3 regions of the Streptomyces longhuiensis genome follow, and region 3 is predicted to be linked to each of the others. Evidence: riboswitches for the same ligand, from Rfam matches in the RefSeq annotation. Region 3 holds a riboswitch; each other region holds the start of a gene.
The links. A riboswitch is a leader RNA that binds a small molecule or an ion and turns the genes downstream of it on or off. The one in region 3 is predicted to bind cobalamin.
Positions count from the first base shown of each region.

Region 1: it holds a riboswitch for cobalamin, as region 3 does, so the genes downstream of both, LGI35_RS12870 (cobalamin biosynthesis protein) here and LGI35_RS38025 (CbtB domain-containing protein) in region 3, are expected to answer to the same signal.
Region 2: it holds a riboswitch for cobalamin, as region 3 does, so the genes downstream of both, nicT (Nickel transporter NicT) here and LGI35_RS38025 (CbtB domain-containing protein) in region 3, are expected to answer to the same signal.

Region 1 is NZ_CP085173.1:2,737,594-2,748,025, forward strand. Features, by position in the region: gene LGI35_RS12840 (hypothetical protein) at 1-1,401, opposite strand, end outside; gene LGI35_RS12845 (alpha/beta hydrolase) at 1,582-2,709, opposite strand; gene LGI35_RS12850 (class II aldolase/adducin family protein) at 2,777-3,454, opposite strand; gene LGI35_RS12855 (lysozyme) at 3,658-4,401, shown strand; gene LGI35_RS12860 (inorganic phosphate transporter) at 4,591-5,850, shown strand; gene LGI35_RS12865 (hypothetical protein) at 5,866-6,087, shown strand; cobalamin riboswitch at 6,198-6,339, shown strand; gene LGI35_RS12870 (cobalamin biosynthesis protein) at 6,451-7,392, shown strand; gene LGI35_RS12875 (cobyric acid synthase) at 7,389-8,963, shown strand; gene cobN (cobaltochelatase subunit CobN) at 8,960-10,432, shown strand, end outside.
Region 2 is NZ_CP085173.1:1,716,791-1,727,222, reverse strand. Features, by position in the region: gene LGI35_RS08220 (GTP-binding protein) at 1-330, opposite strand, end outside; gene LGI35_RS08215 (DUF742 domain-containing protein) at 311-670, opposite strand; gene LGI35_RS08210 (roadblock/LC7 domain-containing protein) at 667-1,086, opposite strand; gene LGI35_RS08205 (sensor histidine kinase) at 1,206-2,921, opposite strand; gene LGI35_RS08200 (hypothetical protein) at 3,465-4,172, opposite strand; gene LGI35_RS08195 (YoaK family protein) at 4,264-4,977, opposite strand; gene nicT (Nickel transporter NicT) at 5,020-6,114, opposite strand; cobalamin riboswitch at 6,144-6,367, opposite strand; gene LGI35_RS08185 (ArsR/SmtB family transcription factor) at 6,457-6,819, shown strand; gene LGI35_RS08180 (inorganic diphosphatase) at 6,845-7,384, opposite strand; gene LGI35_RS08175 (GNAT family N-acetyltransferase) at 7,433-7,921, opposite strand; gene rho (transcription termination factor Rho) at 7,982-9,145, opposite strand; gene LGI35_RS08165 (class I SAM-dependent methyltransferase) at 9,559-10,284, shown strand; gene LGI35_RS08160 (YybH family protein) at 10,281-10,432, opposite strand, start outside.
Region 3 is NZ_CP085173.1:8,341,607-8,352,038, forward strand. Features, by position in the region: gene LGI35_RS38010 (ABC transporter substrate-binding protein) at 68-1,135, shown strand; gene LGI35_RS38015 (FecCD family ABC transporter permease) at 1,132-2,241, shown strand; gene LGI35_RS38020 (ABC transporter ATP-binding protein) at 2,253-3,047, shown strand; cobalamin riboswitch at 3,129-3,283, shown strand; gene LGI35_RS38025 (CbtB domain-containing protein) at 3,321-3,542, shown strand; gene LGI35_RS38030 (CbtA family protein) at 3,563-4,321, shown strand; gene LGI35_RS38035 (hypothetical protein) at 4,420-4,812, shown strand; gene LGI35_RS38040 (histidine phosphatase family protein) at 4,835-5,425, opposite strand; gene LGI35_RS38045 (methyltransferase) at 5,502-6,686, opposite strand; gene LGI35_RS38050 (tetratricopeptide repeat protein) at 6,930-7,283, opposite strand; gene LGI35_RS38055 (pirin family protein) at 7,405-8,370, shown strand; gene LGI35_RS38060 (FadR/GntR family transcriptional regulator) at 8,388-9,197, opposite strand; gene LGI35_RS38065 (enolase C-terminal domain-like protein) at 9,777-10,432, shown strand, end outside.

The DNA.
Region 1 (10,432 bases), 5.6 Mb from region 3:
GTGCACCTGGAAGGCGGCCCGGCGGACGGCCTTCGCGAGCGCCGGGTCCGGGTGCGCCGCGGCCAGCGCGACGAGGACCTGCACGGTGCGCGGATGCCCGGCCGCCCGGACCTCGTCGAGCAGTGCCGGCACGGTGGGCTGCACAGCGGACTCCAGATGGCGCACGAGGAGCTGGGCCTCGCCGTGGTCCGCGACGGCCGCCGCGGTGTCCACCCACAGCCAGGTCGTCTCCTCGCGGGTCAGCACCAGGTGGACGTCCTCGGGATCGGCGCCTTCGTACTCGGCGAGCCACAGCAGCGCGTAAGGGCGCAGGGGCGGCTCGTCGGCGACGGATCGGACGACGGGCTCGGCGGGGGCTCCGACGACGCGCAGCGCCTCGAAGGCCAGGCCGCGCAGCAGGGCGTCCTCACCGCGGGCGGCGGCGATCAGCTCGGTGACGGCGCTGCCGACGGGGCGGGCGGCGAGCCAGGCGCGGTACTCGGCGCGGGCCGCGTTCGGGCGCAGCCGTGCGCAGCCTCTGAGCATGTCCTCGGCGGACTGCTCGATGTTGCCCGCCGGGGACTGGGCGGCCACGCAGATCTGCTCCAGCTTGACCCAGACCGCCCAGCTGCCGAGCGGCGTGAGGGTGGCCTGGCCGTCGGCGTAGGTGAGGGCGCCGACGGCGGCGAGGCCTTGCAGGGCCCAGTCGAGGAGCGGGGGGAGGTCGGTGCCGGTGGTGCCGGTCGCGGGTCCGGTGCGCTCGGGCTGCGGGCCGTAGGGAATCTCGCAGCGTTCCGTGCGCAGTTCCTCGACGCGCTGGCCGAGCAGGTCGAGGAGTTGCGGGACGGGGACCGGGCCGGCGGAGAGCTGGAGGAAGGAGAGCACCTGGGGCATCGCCGAGACGACCTCGGCGACCGCGGCGGCCTCCGGACTCTCGCCGGCGGGGTGGGCCAGGGACCAGGCGTCGAAGAGCGCGACCCAGCCGCGCAGCACGGCGGTGTCGTCGCGGTCCCAGGCGCGCAGGCGCCAGCCGGGGCGCGCGCTGTCGCCGTGCACCTCGACGAGGCCCGCGAGGCGTGCGGTGTCCCAGTCGGCGCGGACCTGTCGCGGGGTCAGCTCCAGGTCGGCCGCCGCGCGTTCGGCGGTGGGTGCGGAGAGCGCGCCCCTGCCGTCGGGGGTGCCGTGGCCGCTGCCGGGGCTGAGGGCGGCGTCGGCCCAGCGGGCCACGCGGACGGCGTCGGCGAGGCCGCGGCGGGCCATACGGGCGAGTTCCGCCGGTGGTGGGGTGCCCTCCGGCGGGCGGGGCGCCGGGCGGGGCGGGCGAGCCTGGGTCACCACTCCGTCGGCCCGCACGGGGGCGGCGGAGAGAGTGCGCGGGCGGACGAGTCGGAGCCTGGAGTCGCGCGGGATACGGGACGTCACGGGGGCAGTCTTCCGGTTGACGGTCCGAAAACCCAAACGGAATGGTTCCGGGGCTCTTTGCGGGCGTCGCGTGAGGGTCCGCGGACCGGCGCACGCCGGGGGTCTACGCGGGCCTTCCTGCGCATCTGTCCCGTGCGGCCGGCGGGCGCTTCCCGTGGGTCCGACGGAGCTGGGGCGGAGCTACATGAGAGGGGTGAGGAAGCGGCGGAGCGTCTCCTCGTACTTCTTCGGGTCCGCGTTCCACATGGCTCCGTGCGGAGCGTCGGCGACGGTGTGGAGGTTGACGAAGTCGGGGCGCCGGGCGGCCAGTTCGCGGGACAGGGCCCAGGGGGCGATCTCGTCGTCGGGGCCGTGGATCACGAGCGTGGGGACCTTGAGCGCGTCGGGGTGGGCGGCGGTGTCGAGGCGGTCGCCGTGCAGCCCGGTGCGGCCCTGGGCGGCGCGGACCGCCAGCGGCAGCAGAGGGCCGGGGATGCCGCGGGCTCCGGCGAGGGCACGCAGCGTCACGTCCCACGCGAGGACGGGTGAGTCGAGGACGAGTCCGGAGATGCGGTCCCGCAAAGCGGAATGGGCCGCCGCGTGCAGTGCCATGGCGGCGCCGGCCGACCAGCCGTGCACGATGACGCGCTGCGCGCCGTAGCGCACGGCGTAGCGGATCGCGGCGTCCAGGTCGCGCCACTCCGTCTCGCCGAGGTGGCCGAGGCCGTCCGGGGAGCGGGGGGCGCCGAGGTCACCGCGGTAGGCGAGGTCGAGCACGGGGAAGCGGTGGCGGTGCAGGAAGTCCATGAGGACCATGGGGTGCTCGCGTGTGGTGCCCAGGCCGTGGACGGTGATGACCCAGGTGTCGCGGGAGCCGGGGACGAACCAGGCGGGGAGGGCGCCCAGTTCGCCGGGGATGTCGATGTCGGCGTGGTCGAGGCCGAGCGCCGCCTTGGGATCGCCGATGTGGACCTGGGGCGTGAGCCAGGCCTTGGCGCCGGGTTCGAGGGAGCCGTGGGTGACGCGCTCAAGGCGGCGCACGACGGCGTCCGCGGCGTGCGGGGCGGACTCGAGGACGGGCCCGACCACGGCGTGGAATCCGGCGCCGCTCAGGCCGTAGGTGCCCCGGCGCAGGGAGGCCAGGTCGCGGGTGAGGGTGACCTGCCCCGCGGCGGTGGCGTGGACGGTCAGGCGTGGCTCGGTGGGGAGCGGTCGGCCCGCGGGCGCCTTGAGGGCGGCATCGCTGGCCAACCGGCCGACCGCGACCGCGGCCGCGCCGGCACCGATGACTGCGGTGACGGCAGCGGCCGTCGCTCTGGCGGTGCGCACCGTCCCAGTGTCGGTGCCCGGGCTCCGACCGGCCAGTGGGGCGCGGCCGCCGGGCGCCCGGTGGCGGTCAGCCCCGCTGCCCGTACCCGCGCAGTTTCTCCTCCACCTCGCGCACCTGGTCGCGGGTGAGGAGCGTCGGGGTGTGGTGCGGGTGGGCGCTCGCGGTGAGCCAGACGCGGCACAGCCATTCGAGCTGGGCCGTGCGGTCGTAGGCGGCGGCGAGGGTGTCGCCGTAGGTGAGGGTGCCGTGGTTCTGGAGCAGGCAGCCTGTCCGCCCTTCGAGAGCGTCGAGGACGTTCTCGGCCAACCGCTCGGTGCCGTACGTCGCATACGGGGCAACCCGGACGGGTCCACCGAGGGCCGCGGCCATGTAGTGGATGAGCGGTAGTTCGGACACGAGGGTGGAGACGGCGGTGGCGTGGACCGCGTGGGTGTGGACGACGGCGCGGGCCGGCGTGGCGCGGTAGACCGCCAGATGCATCGGGAGTTCGCTGGTCGGGGTCAGGGTTCCGGCGCTCTGCCGGCCGTCGAGGCCGACGGCGACGAGGTCGCCCGGGGTGAGCTCGTCGTAGGGGACCCCGCTGGGTGTGACGAGGACGGTGTCGCCGATCCGCGCCGAGACGTTTCCCGAGGTCCCGACGACGAGGCCGTCGGTGACGGTGCGCCGGGCCGTCGCCACGAGCGCGCTCCACGCCTGCGCGAGCCCGTCCGCGCCCTGCCCCGCACCGCCCGGTTCCTCCGCCATGCCCGCATCCTGCCAGCCGCGCGGCGGGCCCGCGCGGGTCGTGGGGCCGGGGCACTTCCGTGCGCAGCCCAGGAGTCCGGAAGCGCACGAATGGGCATGAATGCCCGCCTGGAAACGATTGGCTGGAGATCGACGGGCATGGAGGGATCTTCCGGTAACCTCCGGTTTGATTTGTCATGCACGTCGCCATTTCGGGGGGATATATGGCTCGTGGTCACAAACCGTTCCGTCGCCGTACGCACATCGCGACCGCGACATCACTGGCCGCCCTGACATTCGGGGGGACCGCTCTCGCGCAGGCCCCGGCGTCCGCGGCGGGCGGCACCAAGGGACACGACGTCTCGTCGCACCAGAAGAACGTCAACTGGCAGAAGGCCAAGAGCAAGGGCGCGCGGTTCGTCTACGTCAAGGCGACCGAGTCCACCACCTACCGCAACCCCTACTTCGACCAGCAGTACGGCGGAGCGCGAAGCGCGGGCATCATCCGCGGCGCGTACCACTTCGCACTCCCGAACAAGTCGTCCGGCCGGACGCAGGCCTCGTACTTCGTACGCAACGGGGGCGCGTGGCGGGCGGACGGCTGGACGCTGCCGCCGGCGCTCGACATCGAGTACAACCCCTACAGCTCGAAGAAGTGCTACGGCCTGAGCAAGGCGAAGATGATCTCCTGGATCAGGTCGTTCAGTGACGAGGTGCGCAGCAGGGCGGGCCGCCGGCCGGTGATCTACACCAATTACCGCTGGTGGAAGAGCTGCACGGGCAACAGCACCGCCTTCGCGGGCAACCACGCGCTCTGGCTCGCGCGCTACGACGAGTCCGCCGGGGCGCTGCCCTCGGGCTGGTCGTACTGGACGTTCTGGCAGTACGACAACGGCGGCGGACTGCCGGGTGACCAGAATCTCTTCAACGGTTCGCAGGCTCAGCTGCGGAGGTTCGCCCACGGCTAGCGGAGGGCCTACTTCCGCTTGATTCGGCCACCGTTCCGCTTCACGGACGACCCCGTGCCGCCGCCCCGTTCCCAACGGAGTGGCGGCACTCCACTTCGGGTCACCGCACCGCCCGCCTCAGTTCATCTTCCGTTCACTCAGATTGCCTACGGTCGCCGAGCCACTGACGTCCAACAGAAGCCTGGGTAAATGGAACACATCACGCTTCTCCTCGGGATCGTGATCGTCACCGCTCTCGTGTTCGATTTCACGAACGGTTTCCACGACACAGCCAACGCGATGGCCACCACCATCTCGACCGGCGCTCTCAAGCCCAAGACGGCGGTGGCCATGTCCGCCGTGCTCAACCTCGTCGGCGCCTTCCTCTCCGTGGAGGTCGCCAAGACGATCTCCGGCGGCATCATCAACGAGGACGGACTCAAGACCGAGGTCATCTTCGCGGCGCTGGTGGGCGCCATCCTGTGGAATCTCCTGACCTGGCTGGTGGGGCTCCCCTCCAGCTCCTCCCACGCTCTCTTCGGCGGCCTCATCGGCGCCGCCGTGATGTCGATGGGCTGGTCGTCGATCAACGGCGGCACCGTCGTCACCAAGATCCTCCTTCCGGCCGTCGCCGCGCCGCTCGTGGCGGGCATCGCCGCGATGCTGGCCACCCGGCTCACGTACCGGATAGGCAGCAAGACCGACCAGAAGGCGACCGCCAAGGGCTACCGCGCCGGGCAGATCGCCTCCGCGGGCCTGGTCTCGCTGGCGCACGGCACGAACGACGCGCAGAAGACGATGGGCATCATCACGCTCGCCCTGATCACGGGCGGCGTCCTGAACCCCGGCGCGAACCCCCCGATGTGGGTCATCGTCTCGGCCGGTACGGCCATCGCGCTCGGCACCTACCTCGGCGGCTGGCGCATCATCCGCACCATGGGCAAGGGCCTCACGGACCTCGCGCCGCAGCAGGGCTTCGCCGCCCAGACCAGCGCCGCGACCGCGATCCTCGCCTCCTCGCACATCGGCTTCTCGCTCTCCACGACGCAGGTCTGCTCCGGCGCCGTGATGGGCTCGGGCCTCGGCCGCAAGGGCGGCGTCGTCCGCTGGTCGACCGCGACCCGCATGTTCATCGCCTGGGGCCTGACCCTGCCGGCCGCCGGTCTGGTCGGTGCGGGCGCCGAGTTCCTCACCAAGCAGGGCTCGTGGGGCGTCGCCGTCACCGCGCTGCTCCTGATCGCCGGCGCGGGCACCATCTGGGCGCTGTCCCGGCGCAACTCGGTCGACCACACGAACGTCACGGACGACGACGTCACGGACGAGCCCGCCGGCGTCGTGACCACCGCGATCGCGGCCGTCACCCCGCCGCCCACCGGCACGGTCGGCGACCTGGACACCGACGTGAAGACCACCATCCCCGCCTCGCCCGCCCCGCCCTCGGCGGAGCCCGCGCGACCGGCCACGGTCTAAGGAAGCAGCAGCGCTATGCACATCGACTGGGCAGCACTCGGCTCCGTGTTCGGAGTCAGCCTCGTGATCACGGTGGCCCTCGTGGGCCTGTTCACCCTCGGCATCGTCGGCCTCACCAAGCGGGACTCGGCGGCGGCCCGGGGCAACTCGGCGGCGCTGGCCGTCTCCGGCGCGTACGCCTGCTTCGCCCTGTGCGCGGCGGCCGTCGGATACGGGATCTTCCTGATCGTCGCCTGACCGGAGGTAACCGGCAGGACTGCGGGGTGCGGGACGCGAAGGCGTCCCGCACCCCGCTTCGTGTGTGCCTCAGCACACTCTCCCTTCGCAGGTCAACGGCAAGTTGACGGGCGTTCGCGGAGCGTGGTGGACTTCCGGGGCCATCTACGGCAGCAGGAGAGGAAGCCGGTGCGAATCCGGCGCGGTCCCGCCACTGTCACCGGGGAGTGATCCCCGCGAGCCAGGAACTCTCGCCGCCGGTCTCTTCCAACCAGGGCGTGGACACCCTGAGTGAGGACATATCGCCATGCGCGGCTGCCAGTTGCGGGTGCTCCCGCCGAGAACGAGTACAAGGGTTCCGTTCGCCGTAGCGGCGGGCTGACCGTGCGAGCCGAGCGCGTCTTCGCGTACGGCAGCGCCGCCGGACTCCTCGGTGACCTCCTGTTCGGCGATCCGCGCCGCGGGCATCCGGTCGCCGCGTTCGGACGGGCAGCGGGCGCCGTCGAGCGAGTGCTGTGGAGTGACCACCGCGGGTGGGGCGCGCTGCACACCGCCATGTGCGCCGGGGGCGCCGCCGTCGCCGGTGGCCTCGCCGCGCGCGCCGTGCGCCGCTCCCCCGCCGCCTCCATCGCCCTGACCGCCGCCGCCACCTGGGCCGTCGTCGGCGGTACGTCGCTGGGGCGCGAGGCGCGCGCCATCGGGGGCGCGCTGGCCGCCGGTGACGTGGACGCGGCGCGCGAGCGGCTGCCGCATCTGTGCGGGCGTGACCCGCACGCACTGGACGCGGACGGGATCGCGCGGGCCGTCGTCGAGTCCGTCGCCGAGAACACCTCCGACGCCGTCGTGGGCGCGCTCGTGTGGGGCGCCGTCGCCGGGGTCCCCGGGCTCGTCGCCTTCCGCGCCGTGAACACGCTGGACGCCATGGTCGGGCACAAGTCGGCCAGGTACCGCCGCTACGGCTGGGCCTCCGCGCGCCTCGACGACGTGGCGGGCTGGCCGGGGGCGCGGCTGACCGGCGTGCTCGCCGCGGTCGCGGGCGGCCGTCCCCGCGGCGCGCTCACCGCGTGGCGCGAGGACGCGCGGCTGCACCCGAGCCCCAACGCCGGTGTCGTCGAGGCCTCGTTCGCGGGGGCGCTCGGGGTGCGGCTCGGGGGCACGTTGTCGTACGGCGGGCGGGTCGAGCACCGGCCCGTACTGAACGCGTCGGGCCGGTCCGTGGAGACCGCCGACGTAGAGCGGGCGGCGCGGCTCTCGCGGCGCGTGAGCTGGCTGGCCCTCGGCGTGTGTGTCGCCGGGCGGGCACTGTTGCGGAGGGGGAAGTCGTGAGTGGTGGCGGACTGCTGGTGGCAGGAACCACGTCCGATGCCGGGAAGAGCGTCGTCACCGCGGGCATCTGCCGGTGGCTGGTGCGGCAGGGGGTGAAGGTCGCGCCGTTCAAGGGGCAGAACATGTCCCTCAACTCCTTCGTGACACGCGAGGGCGCCGAGATCGGCCGTGCCCAGGCCATGCAGGCGCAGGCCGCCCGCGTCGAGCCGAGCGCCCTGATGAACCCCGTACTGCTGAAGCCGGGCGGTGACCGGAGCAGCCAGGTGGTGCTCATGGGCAAGCCGGTGGGCGAGTTGAGCGCCCGCGGGTTCTTCGGGGAGGCCGGTGCCGCGGCGAAGCCGCTGTCAGGTGCGGTGTCCCCCGGGAAGGCGCTGCACGGGGGGCGCCAGGCAGCACTCCTCGACACCGTCGTGGGATGCCTGGAGGAACTCCGGGGCAGCTATGACGCCGTGATCTGTGAAGGGGCGGGCTCTCCCGCCGAGATCAACCTGCGCCGCACCGACATCGTCAACATGGGGATCGCGCGGGCCGCGCGGCTGCCCGTGCTCGTGGTCGGCGACATCGACCGCGGCGGCGTCTTCGCGTCCTTCTTCGGCACGACGGCGCTGCTCGCGCCCGAGGACCAGGAGCTGCTGGCCGGCTATCTGGTGAACAAGTTCCGCGGGGACGTCTCCCTCCTCGAGCCCGGCCTCGACATGCTCAAGGACCTGACCGGGCGCGCCACGTACGGAGTGCTCCCCTTCCAGCACGGCCTCGGCATCGACGAGGAGGACGGGCTGCGCGTGTCGCTGCGCGGCTCCGTGCGCGAGTCACGGACGACGGCCCCCGTCGGCGAGGACGTGCTGCGCGTCGCCGTGTGCGCCGTGCCGCTGATGTCGAACTTCACCGACGTGGACGCGCTGGCCGCGGAGCCGGGCGTCGTCGTGCGGTTCGTCGACCGGGCCGAGGAGCTCGTCGACGCGGACCTGGTCGTCGTGCCGGGAACGCGCGGCACCGTCAAGGCACTTCAGTGGCTGCGCGAGCGCGGCCTCGCCGACGCCCTCGCGCGCCGGGCCGCCGAGGGGCGCCCGGTCCTCGGGATCTGCGGCGGTTTCCAGGTGCTCGGCGAGCGCATCGAGGACGACGTCGAGTCGCGCGCGGGCGCAGTGGACGGGCTCGGACTGCTGCCCGTGCGGGTGCGGTTCGAGCGCGAGAAGACCCTCGCCCGGCCCGTCGGCGAGGCGCTCGGCGAGCGCGTCGAGGGCTACGAGATCCATCACGGGGTCGCCGAGGTCACGGGCGGCGAGGCGTTCCTGGACGGGTGCCGCGTCGGCTCCGTCTGGGGCACGCACTGGCACGGCTCGCTGGAGGCGGACGGCTTCCGCCGGGCGTTCCTGCGCGAGGTCGCGGCCGGCGCGGGCCGTCGTTTCGTACCGGCGCCCGACACGTCGTTCGGCGCGCTGCGCGAGGAGCAGCTCGACCGGCTCGGCGATCTGATCGAAGAACACGCGGACACGGACGCGCTGTGGCGGCTCATCGAGTCCGGCGCTCCGTCAGGACTGCCTTTCATTCCACCGGGAGCGCCCGCATGAGCACAGTGTTGTTGTTGTCGACCGCAGACACCGATCTGCTGGCGGCCCGGGCCTCCGGCGCCCCCTACCGGATCGGGAACCCGACCCGCGTCGACGTGCAGAGCGAACTGCCGGAGCTGCTCGACGGCGTGGACATCGCCGTCGTACGGCTCCTCGGCGGCAAGCGCGCCTGGGAGGACGGGCTCGCGGCGCTGAAGGCGTCCGGCGTGCCGACGGTCCTGCTCGGCGGCGAGAGCGTCCCGGACGCGGAACTGATGGCCGAGTCGACCGTGCACGCGGGCGCCGTGGCCGAGGCGCTGCGCTATCTCGTCGAGGGCGGCCCGGGCAACCTCGTCGAGCTGGCCCGCTTCCTCGTCCAGGACGTGCTCGTCAACGGGCACGGCCGGGCCGGGAGCACGCAGGAGCGGCACAGCGCCGAGCCGCAGAAGATGCCCGAGTTCGGGGTGCACGGCCGCCGTGCGCGCGTCGAGGGCCGCCCGACGGTCGGCGTGCTCTTCTACCGCGCCCACGAGCTGTCCGGGAACACGGCGTTCGTGGACACGCTGTGCGACGCGATCGAGGCACGCGGCGTCAACTCCCTTCCGGTGTACTGCGGTTCGCTGCGCGGCGCCGACCCCGGCCTGTACGAGCTTCTCGGCGAGGCCGACACCCTGGTCGCGACGGTGCTCGCGGCGGGCGGCACGCACGCCTCGCAGGCGTCCGCGGGCGGTGACGAGGAGGCCTGGGACATCGGCGCGCTCGCCGACCTCGACATCCCCGTCCTGCAGGGTCTTTGCCTCACGTCCTCGAAGGCGGCCTGGGAGGCGTCGGACGCCGCCCTGTCGCCGATGGACGCGGCGATGCAGGTCGCGATCCCCGAGTTCGACGGCCGGATCGTGACCGTGCCGTTCTCCTTCAAGGAGGAGGGCCCCGACGGCGTCCCCGTGTACGCGGCCGACCCCGAGCGGGCCGCGCGCGTCGCCGGGATCGCCGTGCGCCACGCCCGTCTCGGCCACAAGCCGAACGGTGAGAAGAAGCTCGCCGTCGTCTTCACCGCCTACCCGACCAAGCACTCGCGGGTCGGCAACGCGGTGGGCCTCGACACGCCCGCCTCCGCCGTCCGCGTCCTGGACGCGCTGCGCGAGGCCGGTTACGGCGTCGACGGCTACCCGGACAACGGGGACGAGCTGATCCACCGGCTCATCGAGGCGGGCGGCCACGACGTCGAGTGGCTCACCGAGGACCAGCTGGCCTCGGCGCCCGCGCGGGTGCCGCTCGCCGACTACCGCGCCTGGTTCGACAAGCTGGCGCCCGAGCTGCGCGAGGGGATGCTGGAGGCGTGGGGCGAGCCGCCGGGCTCCCTCTACGTCGACGGCGACGACATCGTGCTCGCGTCGCTCCAGTTCGGCAACGTCGTCGTGATGATCCAGCCGCCGCGCGGTTTCGGCGAGAACCCCATCGCGATCTACCACGACCCGGACATGCCTCCG
Region 2 (10,432 bases), 6.6 Mb from region 3:
CCCCGAGAACAGCCGGTCCCACAGGAACCAGAAGCGCTCCTGCCCGGGGGCGCCGAACAGATAGAGCACCATCCGCTCGGTGAGGCTGATGCGCCCGAAGTCGAACGCCACCGTCGTCGTGGTCTTCGAGGCGACCGCGGCAGGCTCGTCGACGCCGACGCCCGCCTGGGTCATGACCTCTTCGGTGTTCAGCGGCCGGATCTCGCTGACGGACCGGACCAGGGTCGTCTTGCCGACGCCGAACCCGCCCACGATGACGATCTTGAGCCCGGTCTCGGCGACGTCGGCAAGCGGCGTACGGGAGGGCAGCTCAGAGGTTGCGGAGTCCATGCAGCACCTCCTTGAGAAGGGCGGAGTCGGGGAGCGAGGCGACGGACCGCGCCGCGCGTGGGTGCCGGGCGGTGATGCGGCCCGTCGCGAGGAGGTCGCCGAGCAGGATGCGCACCACCGTGATCGGCAGGCCCATCTCCGCGGCGATCTCGACCACGGCCGCCGGATGCCGGCACAGGTCGAGGATGCGGACGTGCTCCGACTGCATCCCCGGCGTGGGCTCGCACTCGGCGACGACCAGGGTGACCAGGTCGAAGGTGTCGTCGTCGGCCCGGCTGCGGCCACCCGTGACCGTGTACAGCCGGTCCGGGTCACCGGTGTCGACGGGCCTGCGGGTCATGAGGACGCGCTCTCGCCGTCGGCTGTCCGTGGCTCGGCCCGCAGGTGCTCGCCGATCTGCTCGACGAGCTCGCTCATCCGGTGGCCGACCACGCCCGGGTCGGCGCCGTCCTCGGCGATCACCGCGAGATGCGCGCCCTCGCCCGCCTCGACGATGAACAGCAGACCGCCGTGGAACTCGGTCATCGAGTGCCGTACACCGCCCGTCCCGTCACCGAACTCCACCGAGGCGCCCTGGGCGAGCGCCTGGATGCCGGAGCATATGGCCGCGAGCTGGTCGGCCTGGTCGAGGGTCAGATGCTCGCTCCAGCACAGCTTCAGACCGTCCCGGGAGAGCACCAGGGCGTGGCGCGTGCCGGGCGTGCGGTCCAGCAGGCTCTCCAGGAGCCAGGTCAGGCTGTTGTCAGTGGTCCGCATGGCGTGTGGGGCGGGTTGTGCCCGGCGAACCGGTCACCAGCCCGTGCCTCCAATCAAACGTTCTCGTACGGGGGATGGGGGCGCCGGTGCCCGGGCGCGTGCGGGGAGCGAAAGGCGGGTTACTCGGCCGGCGACTCGTCGGCCTGGTGGGGCACCTCGGGCGACGTGCCGGGCGCTTCGTCGCGGGCGCGCCGCGAGCGGTGGAAGGCGCCGAACTGCGCACCGGCGTCGCGCGGCGCACGCACGGACTCCTCCGCGGGTGCGCCGCCCTCGGCGGGGGCGCGGTCCTTGCGGTCGCGTTCGGCCGAGGCCATGGTGCGCCCCGGCGCCCGTACCGGCAGACCGCCCGGCGTCGCGGACGGCGGGTCCGCCTGGGCGGGAATCCCGGGCGTGGTGTCGTCGGACGTCTGCGGCACGGGGGCCGGCGCCGTCACAGGTGCGGCGGGGGTGGTGGCACCGCGGACAGGGGGCTGTTGCGGAGCGGGGTCGCGCTGCTGGGCGAGCAGCTGCGGCGGAAGGAGGACCACGACACCGGTGCCGCCGCGGGAGGACGGCCGGAAGTTCACGCTCATCCGGTACTTGGCGGCGAGGCGGCCCACCACGGCGAGGCCGAGCCGGGTGCCCTGGAGCGAGGCCAGGTCCGTCTCCCGGCCCGACACCGCGGCCTCGGCCCGGCGCATGGCCGCGTCGGCCATCTTCAGGCCGCTGTCCTCGATCGTCACGACGATCCCGGCGCTGCGTTCCTCGACGTAGACGTGGACCTCGTCGATGGGCGGCGAGAAGTTCGCGGCGTTGTCCATGAGTTCGGCCAGGAGGTGCATGACGCCCTCGGCGGCGAAGCCGGCGATCGCGGCGTTCGTGGCGCAGTGGAGCCTGACCCGCTGGTAGGCGGCGATCCGGCCGACCGCGCCGCGCAGGATGCTCTCCATGACGATCGGCTTGTTCCACGCGCGGCTGGCGCGGCCGCCCATGAGGAGGGCCAGCCGGTCGGTGAGCAGGCCGAGTTGGGACGTGTTGTGGTCGAGTCGGAGCAGATCGCCGAAGACCTCCTCGCCGTGCCGGTCCTGCATCTCGCGCAGATCGGCGAGCATGCTGACCGACTTGGCCTGCACCCGGCTGAGGGCCTTGGCGCTGGCGGCCTGGGCGGCCGCGGCCCGCCGCTCGCTGGTGGCGAGTTCCCGTACGAAGGACTCCGTCAGGGTGCGCAGGTGCGCGTCGTCGGGGTGGTCGAGGCCCGAGAGGACCGCGTCGGCGGTGGAGCCCTCGCGCAGCGCCGCGACGGCGGCCGGCAGGGTCGCGGTGGCCAGCTCGTCCAGATCGTGGTCGATGCGGGCGATGCGGCGGGCCGTGTCCTGAGCGGTGGCCACCGCGGACGCCTCGCGGCGTACGGCGTCGTCCAGTTCGGCGGTGAACGCCTCGAGTGCCTGGCGCAGTTGGTGGTCCGCGGGTGGCGCGGTGGCGGCGAGTGCCTCCTCGGCGCCCGCGCCGTCCCGCAGCCGCTTCGACACGGAGGGGAGGGTGACGTTCACGAGATGGGCGGCCTCGGCCCCGCGCTGCGTCAACTGCTGCTGGAGCGCGAGCGATTCGCCCTGCGCGGCGTCCACGGCACCACGGGCGCGCTGCTGGAGCAGGGCCGCCGTGATGAGGGAGGCGGCCACGCAGAGCCAGCTGACGAGGAGCGCGACGAGCACCCAGGTGCGGGCGGCCTGCGGAGCCGCGGCGGTCACCGCGCCGACGGCCGCTCCGGCCACCACGAGGACGGCGAGGGGGACGGCGAGCGTGGGGCGCCGCGACGTGGGTGTTCGGCGCGGCCTCGGGCGGGCAGGCACTGGCATTCCGCGGTCCCATCGGTGCTTGCGTGCGGGAAGGTCGTGGCCGATCGGCTCGAATCGGCCGCACGGCCGGTCCCACCAACGGGATGGTGATCTTCCGGCACGTATGTGGCGCTCATGCTAGCCACCGCGCGCGGTGAGAGAACCGGGACAATGAACGCAGAGCGCCCGGCGGCGAAGTTCGTCGTGAAGTCGTCAGCCTGTCCGGGGACCGTGGTAGCGAACTTCGCCGTCAGGGGTGTGGCAAATGGGGACAGGTGTACGGGTGTTGGGTGCGGCCGGGCGTGAGTGGGCTCGGGACGGGGCGCGTTCACCGGTGCGGTGGCCGGTGAACGGCGGCCCTGAGCGGCTCTCGCGTTACTGTCGAGGGGCTGTTTTCAGCCAACCCCGGCCGGATGGCCGATGCCGCGTCATGGATGTGGAGCCTCGGAGGGTCCGGTTCGGCCGGCCACAATGGCGGCGATTGTCGGCAAAGCGCGGTTGGTCAGGGGCGGAACGGATGTACGGCGCACTTGCCTCGTGTGTGACCGTCGGCGGACGGACAGGTCAGTCCTCCTGCGGGGCGCGCGTCCTGCGCCACAGCACGTAGGCGGCCCCGCCCGCGAGCGCCGCGCCGAAGCCGATCCGGCCCAGGTCCACGCCGCCGTCCGCGGTGCTGCCGACTCCGGCGCGCGCGCCGCGATAGCCGCCGTCGCGTGTCACGTTCATCGGGGTGCTCCACTGCCTGCCGTCGGGACACACTCCCTGCACGGACACCTGCGAGCTGGTCCCGACCTCTCCGGCGAGGCGTGCCGTCCCCCGGTACTGGGTGCGCCCGTCCCGCCCGCTCCCGCCGCCGTACACGGGGAGTGAGACGGAGCCGGCGGCGAAGGCCTGGGACCGGGCGGTGATGGAGCCGCCCCGCCCGCCGCCGGCGCAGGAGACCGTGATGTCGACGGAGGACGAGGCCGCCACCGTCGAGGGGGAGAGGAAGGCCTCCGCGAAGGACTCGCCGTCAGACGAGCCCCGGTCGCGGCCCCCGTCCGACGAGCCCCGGTCGCGGCCCCCGTCCGACGAGCCCCGGTCGCGGGGCCCGTCGTCCGAGTCGTTGCGGCTCAAGGGGGCGGTCCGGCCCACCGAGTCGGTCCGGCTCACCGCGTCGGGTGCGGTCACCGCGGCGGGCGCGGCGACGGGGTGCTGTGCTGCTGCGGTCCCGGGCGCGAGCGCGGTGAGGCAGGCGGTCGTCGTGATGACGGTGGCTATCGGGCAGAACATGAGGCGTCTCCGGTCCCTGTGCCGCAGCGGCAGGGGGAGCTGCGGTCCTGGTCAGGACGCTAGTGAGCCCGGGCGGGCTGCGCCCGCAGGGTTAGGCCGATCGGACGTCGCCCGCGTCGGCGGCCGGCTCGCGATATCCGGCCGCGGTGGCCGCCACGAGCAGGGTGCCGACGAGGAGCGGCCAGCCGAGGCCGTGGTGCAGCACGAGCAGCGCGCCGAGCGTGGCGCCCGCGACCATCGCCACCACGGAGACCATCCGCCGCCCCGTCCGCACACCGGTGCCGCCCGCGAGCGAGGACTCCGAGGCGAGCCCGGTCAGCGTCATCGTGAGGACCGTCGTGGTCATGTCCGGGACCGCGAGCTTGCGGACCGTCGCGTTGCGCAGCCCCATCGCCCCCGCGAGGACGGCGATGAGGGCGTACGTCGCCTCGCCCGGCCACGCGAACGCGACGGCCGTCGCCACGGCGAGCAGGACCGCCTCGGTGACGAACACCGACCGCACCCAGATCTCCCGCGCCCGCTCGGCGAACACTCCGGTCAGCCGTCCGGCGCACACGGCCCCCGCGAGGAACGCGCCGAGACAGGTGAGCGATCCGAGGGCGGAGAACCCGGGAGCGCCCGCCGCGGCGAAGCCCATGACGACGACGTTGCCGGTCATGTTCGCAGCGAAGACGCGGCCGAGGCCCAGATAGCTGACGGCGTCGACGATTCCGCTCACGACCGTGAGGACCGTGAGGGCCGCGGGGAGGGTCGACCGGCGCGGCACGGACGCGGGCGCCGCTGGTGGATCGCTGGCTTCACTCACCCGCACGACCTTACGGAGTCCCGGTCCCGGCGGCCCGCCGGATCAGGTCCGCACGGCCCACCGTTCCTCGACCTTCGCAAGCCGCCAGTACCCGATGGCCGCCGCCCAGACGACGACGAACAGGCCCACGATGATGAACCCGACGTTGTCCAGGTCGAGCCCCGCTATCCAGCCGGTCACCGAGTCCCGCAGGTCGAGCTTGTCGTGCAGGACGCCCACGAGCTCGATGGTGCCGATCAGGAACGCGACGGCGATCGAGAGGCCGGTGATGGCCAGGTTGTAGAACACCTTGCGCACGGGGTTCGAGAACGCCCACTGGTACGCGAAGTTCATGAACGTCCCGTCCAGGGTGTCGAACAGGCTCATTCCCGCGGCGAACAGGAGCGGCAGACACAGGATCGCGTACCAGGGCAGTCCGGCCGCCGCGCCGCTGCCCGCCATCACCATCAGCGTGACCTCGGTCGCCGTGTCGAAGCCGAGGCCGAAGAGGAAACCGAGCGGGTACATCTGGCCCGGCCGGGTGATGGACTTGGTGAACCGGCCGAGGATCCGGTTCATGAATCCCCGTGAATCCAGGTGCTGTTCGAGCTCCGCCTCGTCGTACGAGCCCGCGCGCATCGCCCGGAACACCCGCAGGATCCCCACCAGGGCCACGAGGTTGAGCGCCGCGATGAGATAGAGGAAGGACCCGGAGATGGTGGTGCCCATGACGCCGAGCGTCTGATGGGTGGCGGAACCCTCGTTCATGATCCGCCCGGCGAGCTGGGTGCCCCCGGCGATCAGCGCGGCGAGCACGACCACCACGCTGGAGTGGCCGAGCGCGAACCAGAAGCCCACCGACACCGGGCGCTTGCCGTCGGCCATCAGCTTGCGGGTCGTGTTGTCGATCGCGGCGATGTGGTCCGCGTCGAACGCGTGCCGCATCCCGAGGGTGTACGCGGTGACGCCGAGGCCGATGCCGAAGGCCTTCGACCCCACCTCGTAGTGCTCCGGTACGACGAGCAGGAACAGCACGCCGAACGCGACGACATGGAGCGCGGCTATCACCGCCAGGAGCCCGGCGGTGCGGACGGTGTCCTCGCGCCGCCAGTGGAAGGCGTCGCGTCCGGTCTCCGGGGGCTTTACGGGCAGGGCCATGCGGTCACGCTCCAACACCTCGTGGAATCACTTCGTGAGATGCCGTGGCCGGTCTCCTGGCTGACGGGTGTCCGCGTCCGCCCCTGCCTTCCCAGCTGCGCGCGGCAGCCAGTGGCGTGGTGGGGCGAGGCGTCCCGAGTCGTCTCGTCGCCGAGGGACCCGGGGCCCGATCACAGTGGCGAGGGCCGCTTCGGTCTGGGTCCTTTGAGGGACCGTCACCGAATTCCCGAGCGCCACGGCCCGCCCACACTAGAGGCCGGTCGGCGGCGCCTGCAAGGCTGCACACCTGCGTAGGTGTGCGCGGGTATTCAAGATCACATCGGCGGCTGCGAGGATGGGGTCATGCATCTCGTCCCTGCCGAGCGCGCCGACCGCCGCACGATCGACGGCCACCGGGTCTGCGAGGCCATCGCCGCGATCGGTGAGCCAGGACATGTCCGCGCCTGGGCCGACCGCTTCTCCCTGCTCGCCGATCCCCGGCGCCTCGCGCTGCTGCTCGCGCTGTACCGGGCGGGGCCGCTCGCCGTGTCGGATCTCGCCGTGGCCACGGGCATGAACGACCCGGCGGTCTCGCAGGCGCTGCGGCTGCTGCGCGCGGCCGGCGTGGTCGTGGGGGAGAAGGAGGGCAGGATCGTGCGCTATCGCGTCGTCGACGCGGCGACCGCGGATCTGCTCGAGCACTGCGCGACGGACGGCGCGCACTGACACGTGCGCGCCGTCCTGGTCGGTTTCAGTCCCGTAGGGCGGCGGCCCGCCGGCGCGCGGCGGCGATCTCCGCGTACGTGAGGTCGCGGCCCTCCCAGTGCGAGCCCTCGACCGACTTGCCGGGCTCCAGGTCCTTGTAGACCTCGAAGAAGTGCGTGATCTCCAGACGGTCGAACTCGGGGATGTCCTCGATGTCCCGCAAGGACGCATGGCGCGGATCGTGCGCGGGCACGCACAGGACCTTCTCGTCCATGCCCTTCTCGTCCCGCATCACGAACATGCCGATCGCCCGGCATTCGACGGTGCAGCCGGGAAACGTCGGATCGCCCACGAGGACGAGCGCGTCGAGCGGATCGCCGTCGCGTCCGAGGGTGTCGACGATGTATCCGTAGTCCGCCGGGTACTGGGTGGAGGTGAACAGCATCCGGTCGAGCCTTATGCGGCCGACGGAATGGTCCATCTCGTACTTGTTGCGGGAGCCTTGGGGGATCTCCACGGTGACGTCGAACGCGTGGACCGCGTCGGTGCCGTGGGCTGCGTCGGTGTGTCGGACCTCGTTGTCCAAGCCGGCCTCCTCGTCCACCTCGAGTGTGCTCCCGGGAGTGCGGGCGCGTCAGCCGATCGGGAACTCCAATTCGGGCCTGTCCCACATCACGGCGGGCGGCGCGGCGGCCGCGGTGCCGGTGCGGACGGCTCCCGTGCTGCGGTAGAAGCCCTCGGCGGGCGGGTGCGAGACCACGCGGACCGAGGCGAGTCCGGCGGCGCGCGCCTCGTCCTTCATATGGGTGACGAGCAGCCGCCCGATGCCGAGCCCCTGCGCCGCGTCGGCGACGAACATCAGGTCGAGCTCCGGCGGCACGAGTGTGAGCGCGTAGAACCCGAGCACCAGGTCGTCGGCGTCGACCGCGACGAAGACACGATGAGCCTCGATGTAGTCGGGGCCCACCCGGTAGCCGGCCACCATCGACGCGTACGGGGCCTCGTAGGCGCGGGACGTACGGACGAGCCGGGTCAGCCGCTTGGCGTCGCGGGCGGTCGCCCTGCGCACCCGGACCGCCCCGCCGTCCCCCGCGCCTCTCGGGACTGTAATGCTCGAAGTCATAGTGAGAGTATTACGCATCCTGTCGCGCCGATCGACCGGGGACCTGGTACCGCGGCCGTCTCACGCGGTGGGCACGGTGGACTGCACCTGCCGCAGGAACGTCGCGTTGTCCGGCGTCTGCCGGATCCGCTCGACGAGCGTCTCGAGCCCGGTGTGCCCGTCCCGCGACTGAAGAGCGCGCCGCAGCCCGCGTACGACCGCCAACTCGGCCTCCGGCAGCAGGAGTTCCTCGCGGCGCGTGCCGGACTGGGCGAGGTCGACCGCGGGGTGGATCCGGCGCTCGGCAAGGGTGCGGTCGAGGCGGATCTCCATGTTGCCCGTGCTCTTGAGCTCCTCGAAGAAGTAGTCGTCGGCGCGGGAGCCGGTGTCGACGAGCGCGGTGGCGAGGATGGTGAGCGAGCCGCCCTCCTCGGCGAGCCTCGCCGCTCCGAAGAACCGCTTGGGCCCGATCAGCGCGGAGGCGTCGACACCGCCGCTGAGCGTACGTCCGCCGGACGAGGCCGTGTTGTTGTGGGCGCGGCACAGGCGCGTCAGGGAGTCGAGGAGGATGACGACGTCCCGGCCGTCCTCGACGAGCCGCTTGGCACGCTCGACGGCCAGTTCGGCCAGCGCGATGTGCGCCTTCGCGGGCTGGTCGAAGGTCGAGGCGAGGACCTCGCCGCGCACCGAGCGCCGCATGTCGGTGACCTCCTCCGGCCGTTCGTCGAGGAGCACCACCATCAGATGGGCCTCGGGGTGGTTCGTGGCGACGGACGCGGCGAGCTGCTGGAGCAGCACCGTCTTGCCGGTCTTCGGCGGCGCCACGATCAGCCCGCGCTGCCCTTTGCCGATGGGGGTGAACAGGTCGACGACGCGGGGTGTCACGCCGCCCTTCGCGGTTTCGAGACGCAGCCGCTGCCGCGGGTGCAGGGGAGTGAGGTCGCCGAACCGGGGCCGCCCGCGCAGTTCCTGGACGGGGCGCCCGTTGACGCGCTCGACCTCGGCGAGGACGCGCGGCCTGCCGCAGGTCCCCTGGATCAAGTCGCCCTTGCGCAGGCCGAGTCGGCGGATCAGGGCGGCCGGGACCTGGACGTCGTGCGACGTCGGCAGGAGGTCGGCGAGGCGCAGGAACCCGGGCCCGCTGCCCGGGATGTCGAGGACGCCCGAGGCCTGGACCGCGATCTCCTCCTTCGGCTGCGTCGTGAACGCCTTTGTGGTGGTGGGGGGTTCGAGTGTGGTGGTCATCGGAATCGGTCCTTTCGCGGACGTTCGTACGAGAGCATGAGTGAGGGGGATCCGGCGGGAGCGGGGCGGTGACTGCACGCCCCGCGAGGCGGGCGGGCGAAGAGGCCCGTGAAAGCCCTGAGAAGCCTGTGGCCGGGGAGAAGCGATGCGGGGTACGGCGCGTCGGCGCCGCCTGGCGCATCGCTGACATCGATTCGACGAATCCCGCTGTCGCGGCGATTCGGAGAGGGGGACGGGCACCGGCGCCGAAGAGGCGGCTAGCACATGTGCCATTCGCACTGTAACACCATGGGGGCGCCGTCCCGCAAGGGCTCACGTCACGGGCCGCCGTTCTCGGCCGCCCCGTGACCCTTGCTCGACCCCTTGAGCACAGCCCCCGTGACACTGGGCGTGGCGGCCTATGCTGAGCCCCGATGTTCGCACCCGAAGGCCCCACAGTCCGGGAGCTCGCCGTCCAGGCGCTGTCCTCCGTCGAGCACGGCTACGACCTGCTCGCCCCCAAGTTCGACCGCACGCCGTTCCGCACGCCCCGGTCGGTCCTCGGACCCGTGACCCGTGCCCTGCGCGTCATGGGTCCCTTCGAGCGGGGACTGGACCTGTGCTGCGGGACCGGCGCGGGGTTCGGCGTCCTGGCGCAGGTGTGCCGCGAGCGGCCCGTCGGCGTCGACATCAGCGCGGGCATGCTCACCGCGGGCCGCGCGGCCCACGGGAGCGGCGCTGACCTGGTGCGCGGCGACGCCCTCGCCCTGCCCTTCGGCCCCGCCTTCGACCTCGTCGTCAGCTTCGGGGCGTTCGGCCACTTCCTGCCGAGGCAGCGGCCCGCCCTGTTCGCCCAGGTCCACTCCGTGCTGCGGCCGGGCGGACGCTTCGCGTTCCCGGTGCCGGCTCCCGCGCGGCCCGGCTCCCGCGGCTACTGGTCGATGCTGGCCTTCGACGGCGCGATGCGGGTCCGCAACGCGCTGTGGCGGCCGCCCTTCGTCATGTACTACCGCGGCTTCCGCCTCGGCGACGTACGGAACGAGCTGGTCAGGGCCGGTTTCGACGTGGAGCTCCGGGCGCTGCCCGAACTCGGCGAGCGCTCCGACGGCAGCCCCAGGTGCCGCCTCCTGGTGGCCACGAAGGCCGGCCCGCCGCGCTAGACGTCGGTCTCGGGCGCCCCGCCCGCCTGCCGTACGTCCTCGTGGAGATGCACGATCAGCCAGCGGCCGACCGCGGGGTCCTTGCGCAGGACCGCCGTGTTCCGCAGCAGCTCGGGACGGAGCGGGGTGCCGTCCGGGCCGGGCGTGT
Region 3 (10,432 bases):
TCGGGGCGGCGGGGGAGACCGTGCGACCGGGCTCCGCGCATGAGCCCTCGACATCGAGGAAGTCCCTGTGCCCTTCGCGCACCCCGCCACACGCCGTGGCTCCGTTCGCCTCATACCCCGTACCGCGCTGTGTCTCGCCGGGATGCTCGCCCTGGCCGCCTGCGGCAGCGGCGGATCCGCCCGCACGTCCGCGGCCCAGGAGAGCACCGCCGGCCATCCCGTCGTACTCGACAACTGCGGTACGCGGGTCGAGGTGAAAGCGGCGCCCGAGCGTGCCGTCTCTCTCGACCAGGGCTCGACCGAGATCATGCTCGCCCTCGGCCTCGGCGACCGCATGGCCGGCACGGGGACCTGGACGGACCCGGTGATGAAGGGACTTGAGAAGGAGAACGCGAAGGTCGAGCGGCTCGCCGACCGCTATCCGTCCTTCGAGAAGGTCCTGGACGCCGAACCCGACTTCGTCGCCGCCTCGTTCGGCGCCACGCTGAGCAAGGGCGGAGTGGCGCCACGCGACCAGTTCGCGAAGCTGGGCGTACCGGCGTACCTCTCGCCCTCCGACTGTGTCGGCAAGAACAACAGCGGCGGCGGCGACGGTGCCCGCACCAAGACCCTCGGCATGGAGACCGTCTACGGCGAAGTCCGCGACCTCGCCGCCGTCTTCGATGTACGCGAACGGGGCGAGCGGCTCGTCTCCGCGCTCAAGGCCCGCGTGAAGAAGGCGACCATCGGCATCGACGCCTCCCGGACGACCCTCCTGTACTGGTTCGCCAACTCCGACTCCCCCTACATGGCAGGCTGTTGCGGAGCGCCCGGCGTCATCACCCGTGAGGTGGGGGCGAAGAACGTCTTCGACGACACCCGCGACGAATGGCCCCAGATCAACTGGGAGACGGTCGCCGACCGGGACCCGGACGTCCTCGTCATCGGCGATCTCACGCGGCGCTCGCAGACCGCCGAATCCGCCGCCAAGAAGATCGAGTTCCTCGAGTCCGACGCCGTGACCAAGAACATGACCGCCGTGAAGAAGAAGCGGTACGTGCTGCTCAGCGGGCAGGCCATGAACCCGACCATCCGTACGGTGGAGGGCGTGGAGCAAGTCGCCGCGAAACTACGGGCGTTCGGACTCGCCGGATGAGGAGCGTGGAAGCGTCGCCCCCGCCGCCCGAGGCGCCCTCTGAGGTCCCTCCTGAGGCTGCGCCGCCACCCGTCACCGGGAAGCGGCTTCATGCGGTGCGCGGCGTGCTCGCCTGGCCGACCGGTTTCGCGGTGCTCATCGTGTCCGTGGCCCTGGCCATCACCATCGGCCCGGCCGACATCGGGATGACCGATGTCTGGTCGGCCGTTGCCGCCCACCTCGGCCTGGGCAAACCGGAGTTGACACCCATCCGCGACGGCATCGTGTGGAACCTGCGGCTGCCGCGCACCCTGCTGGCCGCCGTGTGCGGCGCGGGGCTCGCGGTGTGCGGCGCCGTGATGCAGTCGCTGCTGCGCAACCCGCTCGCCGACCCCTTCGTCCTCGGCGTCTCCTCCGGCGCCTCGACCGGCGCGGTCCTGGTCGTCGTACTCGGCGTCGGCGGCGGCGCCCTGTCGGTCTCGGGTGGCGCCTTCCTCGGCGCGGTCGTCTCCTTCGCGCTGGTACTGGTGCTCAGCCAGGCTCTCGGCGGCTCCACCGACCGTGTGGTGCTGTCCGGGGTGGCCGCCATGCAGCTGTTCTCCGCGCTCACCTCCGTCGTCGTACTGACCGCGGCGGATGCCGAGACGACGCGCGGCGTTCTGTTCTGGCTGCTCGGCTCGCTCGGCGGGGCGGGCTGGACCGACGTCCGGATGTGCCTGGCGCTGCTCGTGGCGGCGCTCGTGATCTGCGTCGCGCACGCCCGTACGCTCGACGCCTTCGCGTTCGGGCAGGACGCCGCCGCGTCGCTCGGCGTGAACGTGGCCCGCACCCGCCTGGTCCTGCTGTGCACGACCGCCCTGCTCACGGCGGCACTGGTCAGCTCGGCCGGCGCGATCGGCTTCGTCGGCCTGGTGCTGCCGCACGCGGCGCGGGCCCTTGCGGGTCCGGGGCACGCCCGGCTGCTGCCGGTGACGGCGCTGGCGGGCGCGGTCTTCCTCGTGTGGGTGGACACGCTCGCCCGCACCGTCCTCGACCCGCAGGAGCTGCCGGTCGGCGTGGTGACCTCGCTGATCGGCGTACCGGCCTTCGTCCTCGTCCTGTACCGCACCCGGAGCCTGCGCCGATGACCGTTCCGCCGATGCGCACAACCACCGCCGAGGGACTGCGGGCCGACCGCGTCCGCCGCGAAACCGGCGGACACCTCATCCTGGACGGCGTGAGCGTGCACCCGGCGCCCGGAGGCATCACGGGCCTCGTCGGACCCAACGGCTCGGGCAAGACCACGCTCCTGCGTCTGCTCGCGGGCATCCTCACTCCCCAGGCCGGAGTGGTGACCCTGGACGGCTCACCGCTGAGCACCGTCGGCCGCAGGGACTTCGCGCGCCGTGTCGCCGTGGTCGAGCAACAGGCCGACACACAGGTCGAGCTGACGGCCGAGGACGTCGTACGTCTGGGCCGTGTCCCGCACCGCAGGGCATGGATGCCACCGTCGGCGCAGGACGAGGAGGCCGTACGTTCCGCGCTCGCCCGCACCGATCTCACCGACCGGGCGCACCGGCACTGGCACACGCTCTCCGGCGGTGAGCGCCAGCGCGTCCAGATCGCCCGTGCCCTCGCGCAGCGGCCACGCGAACTCCTCCTGGACGAGCCGACCAACCACCTCGACATCCAGCACCAGTTGGACCTCATGGACCTGCTGGCAGAACTCCGGCTCACCAGCGTCATCGCCCTGCACGACCTCAACCTGGCCGCGATGTACTGCGACCAGCTGGTCGTGCTCCGGCAGGGGCGTGTGATCGCGGCCGGTACCCCCCGTGACGTACTCACCGAAGAGCTCATAGCGCGGGTCTACGGTGTGCGCGCGACGGTTTTCCCGGCCGCCGAGCCGGGGGAGCGCCCGTACATCAGGTTCCTGAGGACGTCCGCTCCCTGAGACGGCACTGCCGTACCGCACACCAGGCTTCCTGGCAGCGGCCATGAGCAAGATCACGGCGAACGGCCCGGTCTTGGCCGTGCGCTCCTTACGCGGTACGGTCTGACCGATATTGACGACGGCAACGCGGAAGCCGGTGGGAATCCGGCACGGTCGCGCCACTGTGAGACGAGCCACTCGCCCGGACGGGCGGGGACCTCGCGAGTCAGACCCGCAGCTGTCGTACTTGTGCACCACCGAGATGGGACGCGAACTCCCAGAGGAGGTCCTGCCATGGCGCAGACCGTCGCTCAGCCGACAGCCACCACCCCCGTTCTTCCCGCAAAGCTGCCCCTGAAGGCGATTGCCCCGTGGGCAGCCTTCTTCGGCATCCTGATGCTGGTCCTGCTCTACTTCGTCGGCGCCGAACAGGGGGCGACCGCCGTCGTCTCCGGCGAGAGCGTTCATGAATGGGTGCACGACGCCCGCCACCTGCTCGGCTTCCCCTGCCACTGACGAGGGACGCCGCAAAGCTCATGAACTCCGCAACAGTGAGAAACCTCCTCGTACGGGGCATGCTCGCCGGCCTGGGTGCCGGTCTGCTCGCCCTGGTCGTCGCCTACCTCCTCGGCGAACCCAGCGTGGACAGCGCCATCGGCTACGAGGAGGCCCACGCACCCGCGCACCACCACGAGGTCGAACTCGTCAGCCGCAGCATGCAGTCCACCGCGGGCCTCGCCACCGGCATCCTGCTCTACGGCGTCGCCTTCGGCGGCATAGCCGCCCTCGCGTACTGCTTCGCGCTCGGCCGCGTCGGCCGCTTCACCCCGCGCGCCACGGCACTCCTGCTCTCCGGCGCGGCCCTGCTCGCCGTGTACGTCGTGCCGTTCCTGAAGTACCCCGCCAACCCGCCGTCCGTCGGCGATCCCGGGACCATCAGCAAGCGCACGACGCTGTACTTCCTGATGATGCTGCTCAGCGTGCTGCTCGCCGTCGCCGCGGTGATCATCGGGAAGCGGCTCGCGCCCCGCCTGGGCACCTGGTACGCCACCGTGGCAGCGGTAGCGTGCTTCGTCCTCGCGATCGGGCTCGCGTACGCGTTCCTGCCGGTCGTCAACGAGGTACCGAAGGACTTCCCCGCAGCGCTGCTGTGGCGGTTCCGCACCTCGGCCCTCGCCATCCAGCTCACTCTGTGGACCGGATTCGGCCTGATCTTCGGCGAGTTGGCGCAGCGGCAGCTGGCTCCGCGCACGGGCGCGGTCCCGTCCGGCAAGGCAACTCCCGTACCCCACTGAGAGAACCGCGCCACAGGACCCAGGCAGGCGATCGAGCGCAGAGGGCCGCCGGAACCGTCCGGTCGGCCCTCTCGCTTTTTCCGAGGGCGGAGACCCGCGTGGCCAGACACCCCCAACCGCGCCACATCACACTCGGCGGCCGCGAGGCGGTCGCGCTGTCCCTGGAGGAGTACGAGCAACTGATCGCCAGCAGACGGCAGATCGGCGGCCAGAGTGCCCGCGTCCGCGTCCTCGCGCAGCGGGTGAAGGAGAGCGAGGAGCTGCTGAGGGAGATCGAGTCACTGGTCGGCTGCCCGTCGCACGGCTGCCACGGCCTGCCGGACCGAAGAGGGAACGAGGGGCGGGGCGGCGAGGCGGGCGAACCCGCGGGAACGAGGGACAGCGACTGTCTGAGGTGCGCGCTGGCGGCACTGCTCCTGCGTCATCGGGAGTCAACGGGCGCTCCGCCGGGGGCGGTTGGCGAGGAATGCTGCTCGCCGTCGAGTCAGTAGGGGGCGAGGCGTCCAGTACGGGTCAGCCCCCGGCGCCGTCCTCCGACGGGCCCAGCGGTCGTCCGAGCCGAAGGTTCCAGCGCCCGGAGCGCCCGCTGACGTCGGTCGCCGTCAGGGGCGGTACGTCGAGCCGCCAGAACGCCGACCCGGGCACGTCGAGGATCTTGACGGCCACGGCCCGCACCACCTCCGGCTCCACCACGGCGAGTGTCCGTCCGTCGAATTCCGCCGACGCGTCCAGCCGGCGCGCGACCCGTTCGCACAGCGCACGTACGGACTCCCCGCCGTGCGGCGTGGCGCCGAGGTCGGAGAGCCAGAGCGCGATGCCGGCCGGGTCCTCGGCGCTCACCTCGTCGAGGGTCAGGCCCCGCCAACGGCCTACGTCCAGCCCGGCCAGCTCCGGCTCCTCGACGGCATCGAGGCCGAGGGCCTCCGCCGTCTCCCGGCAGCGCACGGTGGGGGACACCAACAGCCGGTCGGCCGCGGGAAGGGAACCGGCCGCCGCCCGCGCACGTGCCGCGGCGCTCGCGTCGAGCGGGCACCCGTCGTCGAACCGGGCCTCCCGCAGAGCCCGGCTCGTGGCGGCAGTGATCAAGGTGACGCGACTGGTCACGGGTTGAGCCCCCTCTTTGCAATGTGCCGAGACGCGCCAGGCCCGCTCGTCCACCCCCTGGCGGCGCACGGCACGACTACGGACGCGTCTCGCGTTCCTTCTTGACGGCGCGCAGGACCACGAACTTCGGGTCGCTGGCGATGAGTTCACTGTTGCCGAACAGGCGCCGCAGCTTCACGTGGTAGCCGAGGTGGCGATTGCCGATGACCCACAGTTCACCGCCCGGACGCAGCGCGTCCCGCGCGTCGGAGAACATGCGCATGGCCGTGGCGGCGGTCGTCGCCTGGTGCGAGTGGAACGGCGGATTGTTCAGGACGAGGTCCGCACTGCCCGCGGGCAGCTCCGCGAGACCGTCGCCCACGAGGAACTCCGCCCTCGCCTCGGGGTGTTCGGTGGGGTCGATGTTCGCCCGGTAGGTCGCCTCGGCCGACGCCACCGCCTGGAACGACTCGTCCGTGAACACGATCTCCGCGCGCGGGTTCTCCAGCGCCATGGCCGTACCGACGACGCCGTTGCCGCAGCCCAGGTCCACGACGCGCTCGGCGCCCTCGCTGCGGGGTAGGTGTTGGAGCAGGAACCGGGTGCCGATGTCGAGGCGCTCGGCGCAGAACACACCGGCGTGGTTGGTGACGGTCCGGCCCGACACGGGGCCGACCCCGTCGGGCAGGGCGTATGTGTGCGGCCACGGGTTCCGCGGCCGCGCGAGCGCCGGGAACGGCGTCGTGAAGATGAGCCGCGCCTTCTTCTCGGCGAGGGACGTGCGGGTCGGGCCGATGATCCGCTCGAACAGCTTCAGCGTCGAGGTGTGGATCTCCTTGACCATGCCGGTCCCGATCACCACGGTGCCGTCGTGGACGGCGGGCGCGATGCGGTGCAGCTGGTCCTCGAGCAGCGCCAGGCTCTTGGGGACGCGCACGAGCAGTACGTCCACGCGCTCCGGCGGGGTGTCCTGGGTGGTCAGCAGCCGTACCGCGTTCTCGTCGAAGCCGGCCCGGTCGAGGTTGGCGCGGGTCGCGCGCTGCCCGAGGTACGAGTCGGAGATCGCGGTCGGCCGGTCGCAGTGCCGGGCCAGGGACGTGGCGAGGGCGCCCCACCGGTCGCCGATCACGACCACCGACCCCGACAGATCGGCGGCGCTGTCGGCGAGATGCCGCAGCAGGTACTCGTCCGCGGCATCCCATGCGCGCAGCGTGTCGCGGGGATCCTCGGGGAAGCGGGCGAGGTCGAACTCGCCCCATGACGTCTCGAAACGGTTGCTCATCGTGCCGCCAGGCTAGCGGAGGCGCAGATCAGCGGGGCCGGGGGCGGGGCCGTGGCGCGGCCGAGTCGGGGCCGACCGGCCCAGCGGCCGACCCCTGCCGTACGGCTCAGGCGTCCCCTCCGTACGGCTCAGGCGTCCCGTGCCGTAGGGCTCAGGTGCCCCGTGCCGTACGGCTCAGGCGTCCCCTGCCGTACGGCTCACGCGTCCCGTGCCGTGCGGCTCACGCGTCCCGTGCCGTGCGGCTCAGGCATCGCCGAAGTCGCCCGCGAACGCGGCAGCCATCCGCAGATGCGGTCCTGCCTCCTCGTGACGGCCCTGGCGCTCCAGGGTGCGCCCCAGCATCAGACGGGCGTAGTGCTCGACCGGATCACGCTCGACGACCGTGCGCAGTTCGGCCTCGGCACGGCCCAGCTGGGCCGAGTGGTAGTACGCGCGGGCCAGCAGCAGCCGCGCCGCCACCTGCTCGGGGATCTCGGCGACCAGGTCGTCGAGGATCTGCGCCGCGAGCGTGTACTCCTTGGCGTCGAAGAACTTCCGCGCGCGCTCCCAGCGCTCCGCCGGGGTGCCCTGCGTGTAGTAGTTGGTCGTGTTCACCACTGGTGCCTCCTCGACCGCTCTCAACGGCACGGACCCGGCGCATATTCCGTCCTGGTGAGCGCGCGGGTCCACCCGTACGCGTGCCTGACGGGACGGCCCGGACGGGTCTAGGTTGTGAGCCATGAGCAATCTTGATCGCGAGGCGGTGCCGACCATGTGCGGCGGCCGGGGCTTCGTCGTGGCGGAGCCCGTACGTGAACTCCTCTCCCCCCGGCGCGTGAAGCTCGGCGAGTCCACCGAGGTCCGCAGGCTGCTTCCGAACCTCGGCCGCCGCATGGTCGGCGCCTGGGCCTTCGTCGATCACTACGGGCCCGACGACATCGCCGACGAACCCGGCATGCAGGTGCCGCCCCACCCCCACATGGGCCTGCAGACGGTGAGCTGGCTGCACGAGGGGGAGGTCCTGCACCGCGACTCCACGGGCAGCCTCCAGACGATCAGGCCCCGCGAGCTGGGACTCATGACGTCCGGGCGTGCCATCAGCCACTCCGAGGAGAGCCCGCGCCCGCACGCCCGCCTTCTGCACGGCGCGCAGCTGTGGGTCGCGCTGCCGGACAGTCACCGCCACACGGAGCCGCGCTTCGAGCACCACGCCGATCTGCCCGAGGTCACGGCCCCCGGCCTGAGCGCGACCCTGATCCTCGGCGAGCTCGACGGCGCCGTGTCGCCCGGCACGACGTACACGCCCATCGTCGGAGCGGACCTCAGCCTCACGCGCGGCGCGGATGTCAGCGTCCCGCTCGAGCCGGACTTCGAGTACGCGGTCCTGTCCATGTCGGGCGAGGCCCACGTCGACGGCGTCCCGGTCCTGCCCGGCTCCATGCTCTACCTGGGCTGTGGCCGCACCGAACTCCCCCTGCGCGCCGCGTCGGACGCGTCCCTCATGCTCCTCGGCGGCGAGCCGTTCGACGAGGAGCTGATCATGTGGTGGAACTTCATCGGCAGATCGCAGGACGACATCACCCAGGCCCGGGAGGACTGGATGAGCGGGTCGAGGTTCGGGGAGGTGAAGGGATACGACGGCGGTCCGCTGGCCGCACCCGAGCTCCCCGCAGTACCGCTCAAGCCCCGGGGAAGGGTGCGCTGAGCCGGTTCTCCCGGCGGCTATGACTCGGAGCGCGGGGTGTGAGTGTCGTCATGGGGGATGACGCGGCGCCAGATCTCGCGCTGGAACTGCTGGGCGGTCATGTCGATGTGCTCGGCCATGAGGGTCTGCGCGTCGGTGGGTTCGCCGGCGGTGATGGCTGCGGCGATGGCCTCGTGCTGGGTGGCGGCCACCTGAAGGGAGCCACCGGCGAGTCCGGCCAGGCCGATGGTGGTGACCTGCCGTTGCAGGCGTCGTACGGCGTCGACGGTGGCCGTGTAGAAGGTGTTGGCGGCGGCCGTGGCGATGGCGGTGTGGAAGGCCTCGTCGGCGAGGGTGAAGGCGTCGATGTCGTTGTCGTGCGCGGCCTGGGTGGACCGGTGGGCCGCTTCGCGGACGGCTTTCACCTGGGCGGGGGTGGCGCGCTGGGCCGCCAGCTGAGCGGTGGTGGTCTCCAAGTGGCGTCGGAATTCGAAGAGTTCGTCGACCTGGTGCAGGTCCGCGGGCAGGAAGTTGGCCAGGGACCGCTGCCAGGAGGAGTGTTCGGGTTCGGCGACGTAGATGCCGCGTCCCTTCTGCACGGACAGTCGGCCGAGGGCGGAGAGGATCTTCACCGCTTCGCGGACCACGGTGCGGGACATGCCGACCTCGTCGGCCAGGTCCTTCTCGGTGGGCAGCCGGTCGCCGGGCTGCAGCCCGGCCCGCACCACGTACTCGAGGATGCGCTCGGCCGCGACCTCGTAGCCCGGCCGGTACGCGCCACCGCCCGCGGCCCCCGACGCGGCCGTCTTCCCGGCCGTGCTCCCGGCCGCGCTCTCTGTCTGGCTCAACGCCGGTCCCTCGCTTCCCTCTTGAGGCCCCCGGTCTTCACGCCCTGACCTCACCCCGTCGCATGTTTCCGATACATCAGACGCTTGGCGGTCAGTGAATCACAGCCACCCTCTTGACGCCAGGGCCGCACAGCCCCAGAATCCGCCCCGCCCTGCCAGGGCCTGCCGCAAGCAATAGCGTTGCCTCCTCCGTGGGAGTCGCCGCAGCCCCCTGGTGACTGCAGGACCGGTTGTCCCGTCCCTCGCGTGCGACGCGCGACGGATGGATCCGATACATACCAGCTCTGCGACAGCCGTGCCCTGGTTCCGGAGGTCGGCCGCGTCCGGGCGGGGTCTCCGGGTGACCGTCCAAGTCCCCTGCTCCGAGCCGAAATTGACGCTGAATGGTCTGCGGTCATGGGCCTCTGGCGTCCAGAAGGTTGTTGTGCTTCACTGGCCGCCGAAACTCTGATGTATCGGAAACATGTGGTGGAGTGAGGTCAGAGCGTCGGAACCTGGGGCCCGCCATCTCCACCACGGTCCCCACGCCCCCACGACCAACTCCAGCCATTGCCATGGCCCTTGCCGTGAAGGACATGTATGCGAATCACCGATGTTTCTGTGGAGCTCGTCGACCTGCCCGCGCAGCCGGCCTTCCGATGGCGGGCCGGGCTGCCGGGCTCCGAGCCGGCGACGGTGGGCGCGATCCTGCGCGTCCACACCGACGAGGGTCTGGTGGGCGAGGCCCACACGCGACGCGGGGTGATCGTCGCCGACCTGGTCGGCCGCCGCATCCGGGACGACCTGATCGGCCGCGATCCGCTGATGCGCGAACTGCTGTGGCAGCGCCTGTGGGAGCTGGACCGGATCGAGGAGCTGCCGATCTACGCCCTGGGCCTGGTCGACGTGGCGCTGTGGGACCTGGCGGGCAGGGCGGCGGGACAGCCCGTCCACCGGTTGCTGGGCGCATACCGCGAGGCCATACCCGCCTATGCGAGCACCGTCACCTTCGGCAGTGTCGAGGAGTACCTCGATGTGTCCGATCAATGCCTGGAGCTGGGGTACGCCGCCATCAAACTGCACGGCTGGGGGGACCCGAAGGCGGACGCGGCTCTGTGCCAGAAGCTGCGGGCGCACGTCGGCGACGACATCCCTCTGATGTACGACGGCTCGGCGGGGTTCGACCTCGCCGACTCCGTCTACGTCGGCCGCGCTCTCGGTGAGGCGGGGTACCTGTGGTACGAGGAGCCGATGCG